Streptomyces venezuelae: one gene and its partner. The protein of the gene in region 1 interacts with the protein of each later gene in a pairwise test. Links are inferred from orthologs where the notes say so. Each region holds a gene or a part of one and is shown on either strand. Other genes may lie near its edges.

The links.
Region 2: the proteins of tsaE (region 1) and rlmB interact in binary tests that used the Escherichia coli proteins (3 or more experiments, as listed by UniProt). The link is inferred for Streptomyces venezuelae from one-to-one orthologs.

What each region holds. Positions count from the first base shown.
Region 1 is NZ_CP029194.1:3,485,290-3,491,025, reverse strand. Bases 1,211-4,101 are described here. They hold tsaE (tRNA (adenosine(37)-N6)-threonylcarbamoyltransferase complex ATPase subunit type 1 TsaE), read left to right. Parts: upstream 1,211-2,351; coding sequence 2,352-2,852; downstream 2,853-4,101. Other genes in these bases: tsaB (tRNA (adenosine(37)-N6)-threonylcarbamoyltransferase complex dimerization subunit type 1 TsaB), read left to right, coding at 3,925-4,101; DEJ46_RS15445 (hypothetical protein), read right to left, coding at 3,221-3,763; DEJ46_RS15450 (hypothetical protein), read left to right, coding at 3,021-3,212; DEJ46_RS15460 (alpha/beta fold hydrolase), read left to right, coding at 1,211-2,341. Outside these bases: alr (alanine racemase), read left to right, coding at 1-1,128; more of DEJ46_RS15460, read left to right, coding at 1,139-1,210; more of tsaB, read left to right, coding at 4,102-4,581; rimI (ribosomal protein S18-alanine N-acetyltransferase), read left to right, coding at 4,605-5,087; tRNA (adenosine(37)-N6)-threonylcarbamoyltransferase complex transferase subunit TsaD, read left to right, coding at 5,077-5,736. UniProt on the Escherichia coli protein: Required for the formation of a threonylcarbamoyl group on adenosine at position 37 (t(6)A37) in tRNAs that read codons beginning with adenine.
Region 2 is NZ_CP029194.1:3,980,851-3,986,439, reverse strand. Bases 2,055-4,798 are described here. They hold rlmB (23S rRNA (guanosine(2251)-2'-O)-methyltransferase RlmB), read left to right. Parts: upstream 2,055-2,820; coding sequence 2,821-3,777; downstream 3,778-4,798. Other genes in these bases: DEJ46_RS18060 (DoxX family membrane protein), read left to right, coding at 3,906-4,798; cysS (cysteine--tRNA ligase), read left to right, coding at 2,055-2,740. In the rest of the region: ispD (2-C-methyl-D-erythritol 4-phosphate cytidylyltransferase), read left to right, coding at 1-709; ispF (2-C-methyl-D-erythritol 2,4-cyclodiphosphate synthase), read left to right, coding at 699-1,217; more of cysS, read left to right, coding at 1,340-2,054; more of DEJ46_RS18060, read left to right, coding at 4,799-5,549. UniProt on the Escherichia coli protein: Specifically methylates the ribose of guanosine 2251 in 23S rRNA.

The DNA of each region.
Region 1 (5,736 bases):
CGCAGAGCCCGCGCCGAGATCGACCTCGGCGCGCTGCGTGCGAACGTCCGCACGCTGCGCGCCCGCGTCGCCCCCCACGTCCGGATCATGGCCGTGGTCAAGGCCGACGCGTACGGACACGGCGCCGTGCGCTGTGCCCGCGCCGCCCTGGACGCGGGCGCGGACTGGCTCGGTACGGCCACCCCGCACGAGGCGCTCGCCCTGCGCGCCGCCGGGATCACCGACGTCCCCGTCATGTGCTGGCTCTGGACCCCCGGCGACCCCTGGGACCGGGGCATCGAGGCCGGTCTCGACATGTCCGTGAGCGGGATGTGGGCGCTGGAGGAGGTCGTCGCGGCGGCCAAGGCCGTCGGGAAGACCGCCCGGATCCAGCTCAAGGCCGACACCGGGCTCGGGCGCAACGGCTGCCAGCCCGCCGACTGGCCCGAGCTCGTCGGCGCCGCTCTGAAGGCGGAGGTCGACGGGCTCGTCAAGGTGACGGGGCTCTGGTCGCACCTCGCCTGTGCCGACGAACCCCACCACCCCTCGATCGCCGCGCAGCTCGACGTCTTCCGCTCGATGCTCGACCACGCCGAGCAGGCCGGTGTCCGGCCCGAGGTCCGGCACATCGCGAACTCGCCGGCCACCCTCACCCTGCCCGAGGCCCACTTCGACCTCGTCCGGCCCGGCATCGCCCTCTACGGCGTCTCGCCCAGCCCCGAGCTCGGCACCTCCGCCGAGCTGGGGCTCCGGCCCGTCATGTCGCTGAAGGCGAGCGTCGCGCTCGTGAAGCACGTCCCCGCCGGGCACGGGGTGAGCTACGGGCACCACTACGTCACCGGTGAAGCCACCACCCTCGGTCTCGTCCCCCTCGGTTACGCCGACGGCGTCCCCCGGCACGCCTCGGGCCGCGGTCCCGTCCTCGTCGGCGACACCGTCCGGACGGTCGCCGGGCGCGTCGCCATGGACCAGTTCGTCGTCGACCTCGGCGGGGACACCATCGAGCCGGGCGCCGAGGCCGTGCTCTTCGGCCCCGGCGACCGGGGCGAGCCGACCGCCGAGGACTGGGCGGTGGCCGCCGACACCATCGCGTACGAGATCGTCACCCGGATCGGCGCGCGCGTGCCGCGCGTCTACCTGGACGAATAGGGGAGCCGGCGTGGGCGAGTCCAGTGGCAGCGGTACGAGCAGTTGGCGGCGGGCCGGCTTCGCCGGGGCCGCGATAGGCGTCCTCGCCGCCGGCGCGGCCGCCGGAGTCGCCGTCGAGCGGCTCACGGTCGGCCGCTCCGTCCGCCAGAAGGCCCGGCTCGCCCTGGACGCCACCGGCCCGTACGGCAGCCTCCGCGGCACCTCCGGCCGGGCGCTCGCCGAGGACTCGACCGTCCTGTACTACGAGGTCGACGAGGTCGAGGCGGACACTCCGCCCGCCCGCCGACGGCGGCTCTTCGGGCGCAGGGAACCCGCCCCCGTCACCGTCGTCTTCAGCCACGGCTACTGCCTCAACCAGGACTCCTGGCACTTCCAGCGCGCCGCGCTCCGCGGCCTCGTCCGTACCGTCCACTGGGACCAGCGCAGCCACGGCCGCTCCGGCCACGGCGTCGCCCAGTCCGGCCCGGACGGGGTGCCCGTCTCCATCGAGCAGCTCGGCCGCGACCTCAAGGCCGTCCTCGACGTCGCCGCGCCCGAGGGCCCGCTCGTCCTGGTCGGGCACTCGATGGGCGGCATGACGATGATGGCGCTCGCCGACCGGTACCCGGAGTTCGTCCGCGACCGGGTCGTGGGCGCCGCCTTCGTCGGCACATCCGCCGGACACCTCGCCGAGGTGTCGTACGGGCTGCCGCTCGCCGGCGTCAACGCCGTCCGTCGGGTCCTGCCGGGAGTCCTGCGGGCGCTGGGGTCGCAGGCGGAGCTGGTCGAGCGGGGGCGCCGGGCGACGGCCGACCTGTTCGCGGGCCTGATCAAGAAGTACTCGTTCTCCTCGAAGGACGTGGACCCGGGGGTCGCCCGCTTCGCGGAGCGGATGATCGAGGCGACCCCGATCGACGTGGTGGCGGAGTTCTACCCGGCCTTCGCCGAGCACGACAAGGCCGCCGCCCTCGCCGTCTTCGCGGAGCTGCCGGTGCTCGCGCTCGCCGGGGACAACGACCTCGTCACCCCCAGCTCGCACACCGAGGCCATCGCCGGCCTCCTCCCGGACGCGGAGCTGGTCATCGTCCCGGACGGCGGCCACCTGGTCATGCTGGAGCACCCCGAGGCCGTCACCGACCGCCTCGCCGACCTGCTGGTCCGCGCCGGTGCCGTCCCGGCCCCGGGGCAGGGGTCGGGGCCCGCGACGGCGAGGACCGACGCTCGCAGGAGTTAGGTTGGCCGGTATGGAAGCAGCGCACCCGCCCGTCTCCGGCGCCACCCTCGCCATCGACTCCCCCGAGCAGATGGGGGACCTCGGCCGCCGGCTCGCGAAACTCCTCCGCCCCGGCGACCTCGTCATGCTCACCGGCGAGCTCGGCGCCGGGAAGACGACCCTGACCCGCGGCCTCGGCGAGGGCCTCGGGGTGCGGGGCGCCGTCACGTCCCCGACCTTCGTCATCGCCCGCGTCCACCCGTCCCTGGTCGGTGGCCCCGCCCTGGTGCACGTCGACGCGTACCGCCTCGGCGGCGGTCTCGACGAGATGGAGGACCTCGACCTGGACGTCTCGCTGCCCGAGTCCGTGGTGGTCGTGGAGTGGGGTGACGGCAAGGTCGAGGAGTTGACCGACGACCGGCTGCACGTCCTCATCCACCGCGTCACCGGCGACACCGACGACGACCGGCGCACGGTCGTGCTCCGCGGGATCGGCTCGCGCTGGGCGGACGAGGACCTCGGCCTCGGCTGAGGGCGCGCCCTGAGGCGCGCACTGAGGGCGAGGCCTCCGGGCGCGGCGCGTACGTCTGATCGTAGGAGCTTCCGACAACGTGTCGGGAAGATATTGCGTCGGTCGTACGTGCCGTGGTGACATGGATGCACGAGCTGGTTAGGTGTACCTAACCTACGGGAGGCATGCATGGCCACGCCACAGCGCGCGGAAGCGGGAGCGGAAGCGGGACACGGCCGGGACCACGTCTCGATGGGCGAGCTGCTGGCGTCCTGCGCCGCCGCGCGCGCCCTGTCCACCCCGCCGCGCCGCCCCGGCCCCGGGCAGGGTGAGGAAGCGGTCGCGGAGGCCGCCGTCGCACGGCGGGACGAAGCCGCCTAGGACAGGCCCTAAGCGACGACGACGACCTTCGCGCCGATCGACGCGAACGTCCACAGCGCGTCCCCGTCCGCCCGCTTCATGCGGATGCCGCCGGTCTTCTTCGACGGGTCCGGCTTCGGCGTCGAGCCGTCCACCGCCGCGCTGAAGCCGATCACCACGTCCTGGTTCGTCGCGAACCGCACCACGTGCTCGATCCGCACCCCGTCGGAGCCGGTGACCGCGCCCGAGCGCGACGTCACCGTGTAGGAGCCCGGCAGCGGGTCCACCGTGCTCGGCATCACCGAGAACGTCCGCGTGGCCTTGCCCTTGGAGTTCACCAGCCACACCTGGCGGTCGGCGAGCGCGTACACGACCCGCTCGCCGCTGCCGGAGGCCGCCGGGACCGCCAGCGGGTCCTTCGCCGGCTGCTTCGGGCCGCCGCTCGGCGAGACGGACGGGACGGCCGTGCCCGGCGCCGTCGGCTTCGCCGACAGATCGGCGGGGGCGTTGGCCGAGGCCTGGTACGCGAGGACGCCGACCGCGACGACGGCCGCCGCGGTGAGCCCGGCCACGAATCCCGAGCTGCTCCTTGCCACCGTGCCCACCTCTCGTACGAACGTATCGAAGGGTGACGGTAGCAGCCGGTGCCCCCGCGGGCCGGGCGCCGTGCCCGTGGGTGCCCCGCCCACGGCTCCCGGGGCGCCGCCCGTCCCGGGAGCCGTAGGCTGTTCGCGTGCTTCTGCTCGCCTTGGATACCGCCACCCCCGCCGTCACCGTCGCCCTCCACGACGGCGAGGCCGTCCTCGCCTCGTCGAGCCAGGTCGACGCCCGCCGCCACGGGGAGCTGCTGCTGCCCGCCGTCGACCGGGTCCTCAAGGAGGCCGGGCTGACCCTCGACGCGGTCACCGGCGTCGTCGTCGGCGTCGGCCCCGGCCCGTACACCGGCCTGCGCGTCGGCCTCGTCACGGCCGCGACCTTCTCGTCCGTGCTCGGCGTGCCCGTGCACGGCCTGTGCACCCTCGACGGCCTCGCGTACGCCTCCGGGATCGACGAGCCCTTCGCCGTCGCGACGGACGCGCGCCGCAAGGAGGTCTACTGGGCGCGGTACGAGGACTCCCGCACCCGGGTGACCGACGCGGCCGTCGACCGGCCCGCCGAGATCGCCGAGCGCCTCGCGGGCCTGCCCGTCGTCGGCGCGGGCGCCCGTCTCTACCCCGAGGCCTTCCCCGACGCCCGCGACCCCGAGCACCAGTCGGCGGCGGCCCTCGCCGGGCTCGCCGCGGAGAAGCTGGCGGCCGGCGGCGACGGCTTCCTCGACCCGCTGCCCATGTACCTGCGCCGCCCCGACGCGCAGGTGCCCAAGAACTACAAGGTGGTCACGCCCAAGTGACCGGCGGCGTGGAACTGCGCGAGATGCGCTGGTGGGACATCGCCCCGGTGCTGGCCCTCGAGGACGAGCTGTTCCCCGAGGACGCCTGGTCGGCGGGGATGTTCTGGTCGGAGCTCGCGCACGCGCGCGGGCCCCGGGCCACCCGCCGCTACGTCGTGGCGGAGACCTTCTCGGAGAGCGGCGAAGGCCGGCTCGTCGGGTACGCGGGACTCGCCGCGGCCGGCGGGCTCGGGGACGTACAGACGATCGCCGTCGCCCGCGACCAATGGGGTACGGGCCTCGGCGCCCGGCTCCTCACCGACCTGCTCCACCACGCCACCGCCTTCGAGTGCGACGAGGTCCTCCTCGAGGTGCGTGTGGACAACACCCGGGCCCAGAAGCTCTACGAGCGCTTCGGCTTCGAGCCCATCGGTTTCCGGCGCGGCTACTACCAGCCCGGAAACGTGGACGCGCTCGTGATGCGACTGACCGTTCAAGGAACTGAGACTGATTCTGATGGCTGCTGACGAACCCCTCGTACTCGGCATCGAGACCTCCTGCGACGAGACCGGCGTCGGCATCGTCCACGGCACCACGCTCCTCGCCGACGCCGTCGCCTCCAGCGTCGACACCCACGCCCGCTTCGGCGGCGTCGTGCCCGAGATCGCCTCCCGCGCACACCTGGAGGCGATGGTCCCGACGATCGAGCGCGCCCTGAAGACGGCCGGGATCTCCGCGAAGGACCTCGACGGTATCGCCGTCACGGCCGGGCCCGGCCTCGCGGGCGCGCTGCTCGTCGGCGTCTCGGCCGCGAAGGCGTACGCGTACGCCCTCGGCAAGCCGCTCTACGGCGTCAACCACCTCGCCTCGCACATCTGTGTCGACCAGCTGGAGCACGGCAGGCTGCCCGAGCCGACGATGGCCCTGCTGGTCTCCGGCGGGCACTCCTCGCTGCTGCTCTCCTCCGACATCACCTCCGACGTGCGGCCGATGGGCGCCACCATCGACGACGCGGCCGGCGAGGCCTTCGACAAGATCGCCCGCGTCCTCGACCTCGGCTTCCCCGGCGGACCGGTCATCGACCGGCTCGCCAAGGAGGGCGACCCGAAGGCGATCGCGTTCCCGCGCGGGCTCAGCGGCTCGCGGGATCCCGCGTACGACTTCTCCTTCTCCGGC
Region 2 (5,589 bases), 490 kb from region 1 along the record:
CCCGGCGGCCGGACGGGGCGTACGCCTCGGCCCGGGCGCCCCCAAGGCGCTCCGCGCGCTGAACGGCACCCCCATGCTGATCCACGCCGTCCGCGCGATGGCCGCCTCCCGCGCGGTCTCGCTCGTCGTCGTGGTCGCCCCTTCCGACGGCGCCGCCGAGGTCAAGCACCTCCTCGACGCCCACGCCCTCCCCGAGCGGACCGACTACCTCGTCGTCCCCGGCGGCGACACCCGCCAGGAGTCCGTCCACCTCGGACTCCAGGCGCTGCCGGAGGGCATCACCACCGTCCTCGTCCACGACGCGGCCCGCCCCCTGGTCCCCGTCGACACCGTGGACGCCGTCATCGAGGCCGTACGGGACGGGGCCGTGGCCGTCGTCCCCGCGCTGCCCGTCGCGGACACCGTCAAGGAGGTCGAGCCGGCCGAGAAGCCGGGCGACCCCGAGCAGGTCGTCGCCACGCCGGTCCGCGCCCGCCTCCGCGCCGTCCAGACCCCGCAGGGCTTCGACCACGACACACTGGTCAACGCCCACGCCACGATCGCCCTCACCGGCGAGGGCGCCACCGACGACGCCGGCATGGTCGAGCGGCTCGGCGCGCCCGTCGTCGTCGTGCCCGGCCACGAAGAGGCCTTCAAGGTGACCCGCCCCCTCGACCTCGTCCTCGCCGAGGCCGTACTCGCCCGCAGGAGGGCCAACGATGGCTTCTGAGCTCCCCCCGAACACCCCCGCACTGCCCCGGACCGGCATCGGCACCGACGTCCACGCCTTCGAGAAGGGCCGCGAACTCTGGTGTGCGGGCCTGCTCTGGGAGGGCGAGGAGTACGGGCTCGCCGGGCACTCCGACGGTGACGTCGCCGCCCACGCCGCGTGCGACGCCCTCTTCTCCGCCGCCGGCATCGGCGACCTCGGCGCCCACTTCGGCACCTCGCGCCCCGAGTGGTCCGGCGCCTCCGGCGGCACCCTCCTCGCCGAGGCCGCCCGGATCGTCCGCGCCGAGGGCTACGAGATCGGCAACATCGCCGTCCAGGTCGTCGGCGTCCGCCCCAAGGTCGGCAAGCGCCGCGACGAGGCCCAGAAGGCACTGAGCGAGGCGGCCGGCGCGCCGGTCTCCGTCTCCGGCACGACCACCGACGGGCTCGGTCTGACGGGCCGCGCCGAGGGCCTGGCCGCCCTCGCGACCGCCCTCGTCTACCCCGTGACGCGCCGGGACCACTGAGTCCCAGGGGGGGGTGATCCCGGGCGAATCCGGGGGAACCCGGGGGAATCCGGGAAAGAATCGTGCCCCGCGAATCGTCGACAGGTCGCGGGGCACTACCACACGCCCACTACCCTGGAGTGGTGACTATTCGCCTGTACGACACCAGCGCCCGGCAGATCCGTGACTTCACCCCGCTCACACCGGGCTGCGTCTCGATCTACCTCTGTGGCGCGACCGTGCAGGCCGCCCCGCACATCGGCCACATCCGGTCGGGGCTGAACTTCGACATCATGCGCCGCTGGTTCGCCTACCGCGGCTACGACGTCACGTTCATCCGGAACGTCACCGACATCGACGACAAGATCATCGCCAAGGGTGCGGACCAGGGCCGCCCCTGGTGGTCGATCGGCTACGAGAACGAGCGTGCGTTCAACTCCGGTTACGACGCGCTCGGTTGCCTGCCGCCCACCTACGAGCCCCGCGCCACCGGGCACGTACCCGAGATGATCGAGATGATGCGGGGCCTCATCGAGCGCGGTCACGCGTACGAGGCCGACGGCAGCGTCTACTTCGACGTGCGCTCCTTCCCGGGCTACCTGGAGCTGTCCAACCAGGACATCGACGACCTGCGGCAGCCCGCCGAGGACGGCATCACCGGCAAGCGCGACCCGCGAGACTTCGCGATGTGGAAGGCGACCAAGCCGGGCGAGCCCGACTGGGAGACGCCGTGGGGCCGCGGCCGCCCCGGCTGGCACCTGGAGTGCTCGGCCATGGCCCACAAGTACCTGGGCTCCGCCTTCGACATCCACGGCGGCGGCCTCGACCTGATCTTCCCGCACCACGAGAACGAGATCGCCCAGGCCAAGGCCTACGGCGACGACTTCGCGAAGTACTGGGTGCACAACGCCTGGGTCACCATGGCCGGCGAGAAGATGTCGAAGTCGCTCGGCAACAGCGTGCTGGTGTCGGAGATGGTCAAGAACTGGCGTCCCATCGTCCTCCGCTACTACCTGGGCACCCCGCACTACCGCTCGATGATCGAGTACAGCGAGGAGTCCCTGCGCGAGGCCGAGTCGGCGTTCGCCCGTATCGAGGGCTTCGTCCAGCGCGCCACCGAGAAGGCCGGGACGACCGTCGCCCCCGCCGCCGAGGTGCCGCCGGCCTTCGCCGAGGCCATGGACGACGACCTGGGCGTGCCGCACGCGCTCGCGATCATCCACACCACCGTCCGCCAGGGCAACAGCGCCCTCGCCGCGGACGACAAGGACGAGGCCATCGCCCGCCTCGCCGAGGTCCGCGCCATGCTCGGCGTCCTCGGCCTGGACCCGCTCGACCCGCAGTGGGCCGAGGAGTCCGGTGGCGGCGAGGAGCTCCACGGCGTCGTCGACACCCTCGTACGGCTCGTGCTCCAGCAGCGCGAGTCGGCCCGCGAGCGGAAGGACTGGGCGACCGCGGACGCGATCCGCGACCAGCTGAGCCACTCCGGTCTCGCGATCGAGGACAGCCCCGACGGCCCCCGCTGGACGCTGGGCAACCGTTAGAAGACGTGCCGCTCGGGGCTCCGGGCGGCACACTTCAGTTAAAGACTTGTGTACGCAGGCAATAGAGGAAACAGGTAGTCATGGCCGGGAACAGCCAGCGCAGGAACCGTCGCACGTCCAACAAGAAGGGTGCGACGGTCGGCAGCGGTGGCCAGCGGCGCAAGGGCCTCGAAGGCAAGGGCCCGACCCCCAAGGCCGAGGACCGCAAGGGCCACAAGGCGTTCCGCGTCTCCAACGCGATGGCCCGGCAGGCGGCCAAGCGCAAGCCCGTCGCGCGCCGCGGCGGCAAGGGGACGTCCGAGATGGTCGTCGGCCGCAACCCGGTCTTCGAGGCGCTGCGTGACGGCGTGCCCGCCACGACCCTGTACGTGCAGCAGTTCATCGACAACGACGAGCGCGTGCGCGAGGCCCTGAACCTCGCCACCGGCCGCGGCAACATCCACATCATGGAGGCGCCGCGCCCCGAGCTCGACCGCATGACGAACAACCTGAACCACCAGGGTCTCGTCCTCCAGGTCCCGCCGTACGAGTACGCGCACCCCGAGGACCTCGCCGCGGCGGCCTACGACGCCCACGAGGACCCGCTGATCGTCGCCCTCGACGGCATCACCGACCCGCGGAACCTCGGCGCCGTCGTCCGCTCCGTCGCGGCCTTCGGCGGCCACGGTGTGGTCGTCCCCGAGCGCCGTGCCGCCGGCATGACGGCCGGTGCGTGGAAGACCTCGGCCGGTACCGCCGCCCGCACCCCGGTCGCCCGCGCGACCAACCTGACCCGCTGCCTGGAGCAGTACCAGAAGGCCGGCCTGACGGTCGTCGGCCTCGCCGCCGACGGCGACCACGAGGTCCACGAGCTGGAGGCGCTGTCCGGCCCGGTCGTCATCGTCGTCGGCTCCGAGGGCAAGGGCCTGTCCCGCCTCGTCGGCGAGACCTGCGACTTCCTCGTCCGCATCCCGATGCCGGGCGGCGCCGAGTCGCTCAACGCCGGTGTCGCCGCGGGTGTCGTGCTGTACGAGGCGGCTCGCCGCCGTATGGCGTAACACCGGGCGCGACGCCCGACGTCGCACCCCTTCGTACGACCCGGCCCCGGCCGCGGCGTTGATCTTGACGGGTCTCGGACATTTGCGAGCTGTCAAGGCAGTGTCCTAAACCCAGATCACTCGGTTAGATGAGTGTGGACACCAGAACGCCCCGGCCGGGGTTCGACGATCAGCCCGCGCTGAGCATGGTCAAAGTGGACTCCGATCCCGCCCAGGTGATCGTGAACCACGCCAGCTTCCGTGTGCGGCTCGCGCCGGCCAAGGCGCCGACGTTCGCCGGGAACCCGCGCGTCGCCGCCTTCGCGGGAGCCGCAGCCGCCGCCGGAGCCGCGGGAGGGGGCGCGCCGCGCCGCCGTCCCGTCGTGTGGACGGGGAAGTCCGCGCCGGGCGCGACCGGACTCCTCCAGGCCGTCCGCGAGTCCTCCGTCTCCACGCTCGACCCGGCGACCGCCGGACACGCCGGGCTCGACACGGGCGTCACGCAGGCCATCCCGCGCATCGACGACACCATGCCCACCCCGGTGGTGCCCGCCGAGGCAGCCGGCCCGCTCCTGCCGCCGATGCGCCGCGCCGAGGGCGCCTACGACGACGTGTACGAGCTCCGGCCCGAGACCCCCGGGCCGTACGGGGACGACACGGCGGACGGCAGGGACGCCAGGGCCGGTCACGAGGGCCGCGACGGCCGCCGCCAGACCCACGACCCGGTCCGGCACGCGTACTACCCCGGCCGCCGGATGAACCTCGGTGTCGTCCTCCTCCCGCTCCGCGTCTTCCTCGGCTTCATCTCCATCTACGCGGGCATGGGCAAGCTCTGCGACCCCGTCTACTTCGACGGCGGCGAGCGGGGCTCCATGGTGAAGTGGCTCAACTCGCTGCACCCGTGGCCCCTCGCCGAACCGCTCCGCGACTTCGCCCTCCAGCACCCCGTGGGCGCCGGACTCACCGTCGCGTTCCTCCAGGTCGTCGTCGGCGTCCTGACCGTCCTCGGCCTCTGGCAGCGGGTGGCGGCCGTCGTCGGCGCCCTGCTCTCCGCCGCGCTCCTCCTGACCGTCAGCTGGAAGACCGTCCCGGTCTACGACTCCGCCGACATCATCTACCTCGCCGCCTGGTCCCCGCTGATCATCGCCGGCGCCCCCGTCTACTCGCTCGACGGCCGCCTGGCCGGAGAGGCCTGGCGCACCCTCGGGCCGCGCGCGGAACTCTGGGCCCTCCGCCGCCGCGTCACGCGCCGCAGCACGCTCCTCGCCTCGGTCGTCGTCGGCCTCACCCTCCTCATCGGCTCCGTCCTCGGCGGCGCGGTCCGCTCGACCGAGATGGTCACCGTCCCGGGCCCCAACGACGACCCGATCAACCACCTCCCCGGCCAGCCGCTCCCCACGGAGCCGACGCGCCGCGCCCCCTCCAGGAGCACCACGACGGCGCCCGAGCCGTCCGCGACCTCCGAGACGACGGAGGCCACGGCGGGGCGCGAGGAGACCGAGGAGGCGACCCGGCCGACCGAGACGACCCGGGAGGCCACCCGCACCCAGGAGCAGCGCCCGACGGCCACGCGGGGCACCGGCAGCACGGGCTCGGCCACGACGACCCGCCCGCCCACGCAGTCGGACCCGGCGCCCCCGCCGACCACCAGCGACACCCCCACGAGCACGGGCGGCACGTCGAGCGGCGGCTCCACCGGTTCGACGGGCTCGACGGGCGGCAGCAGCACGCCGTCGGAGAGCGGCTCGACGTCGGGCGGCGCGAGGAACCCGATCGGCGGCCTGCTGGGCTGAGCGGAGTACATACGGCGAAGGGCGGCACCGCGGAGGCGGC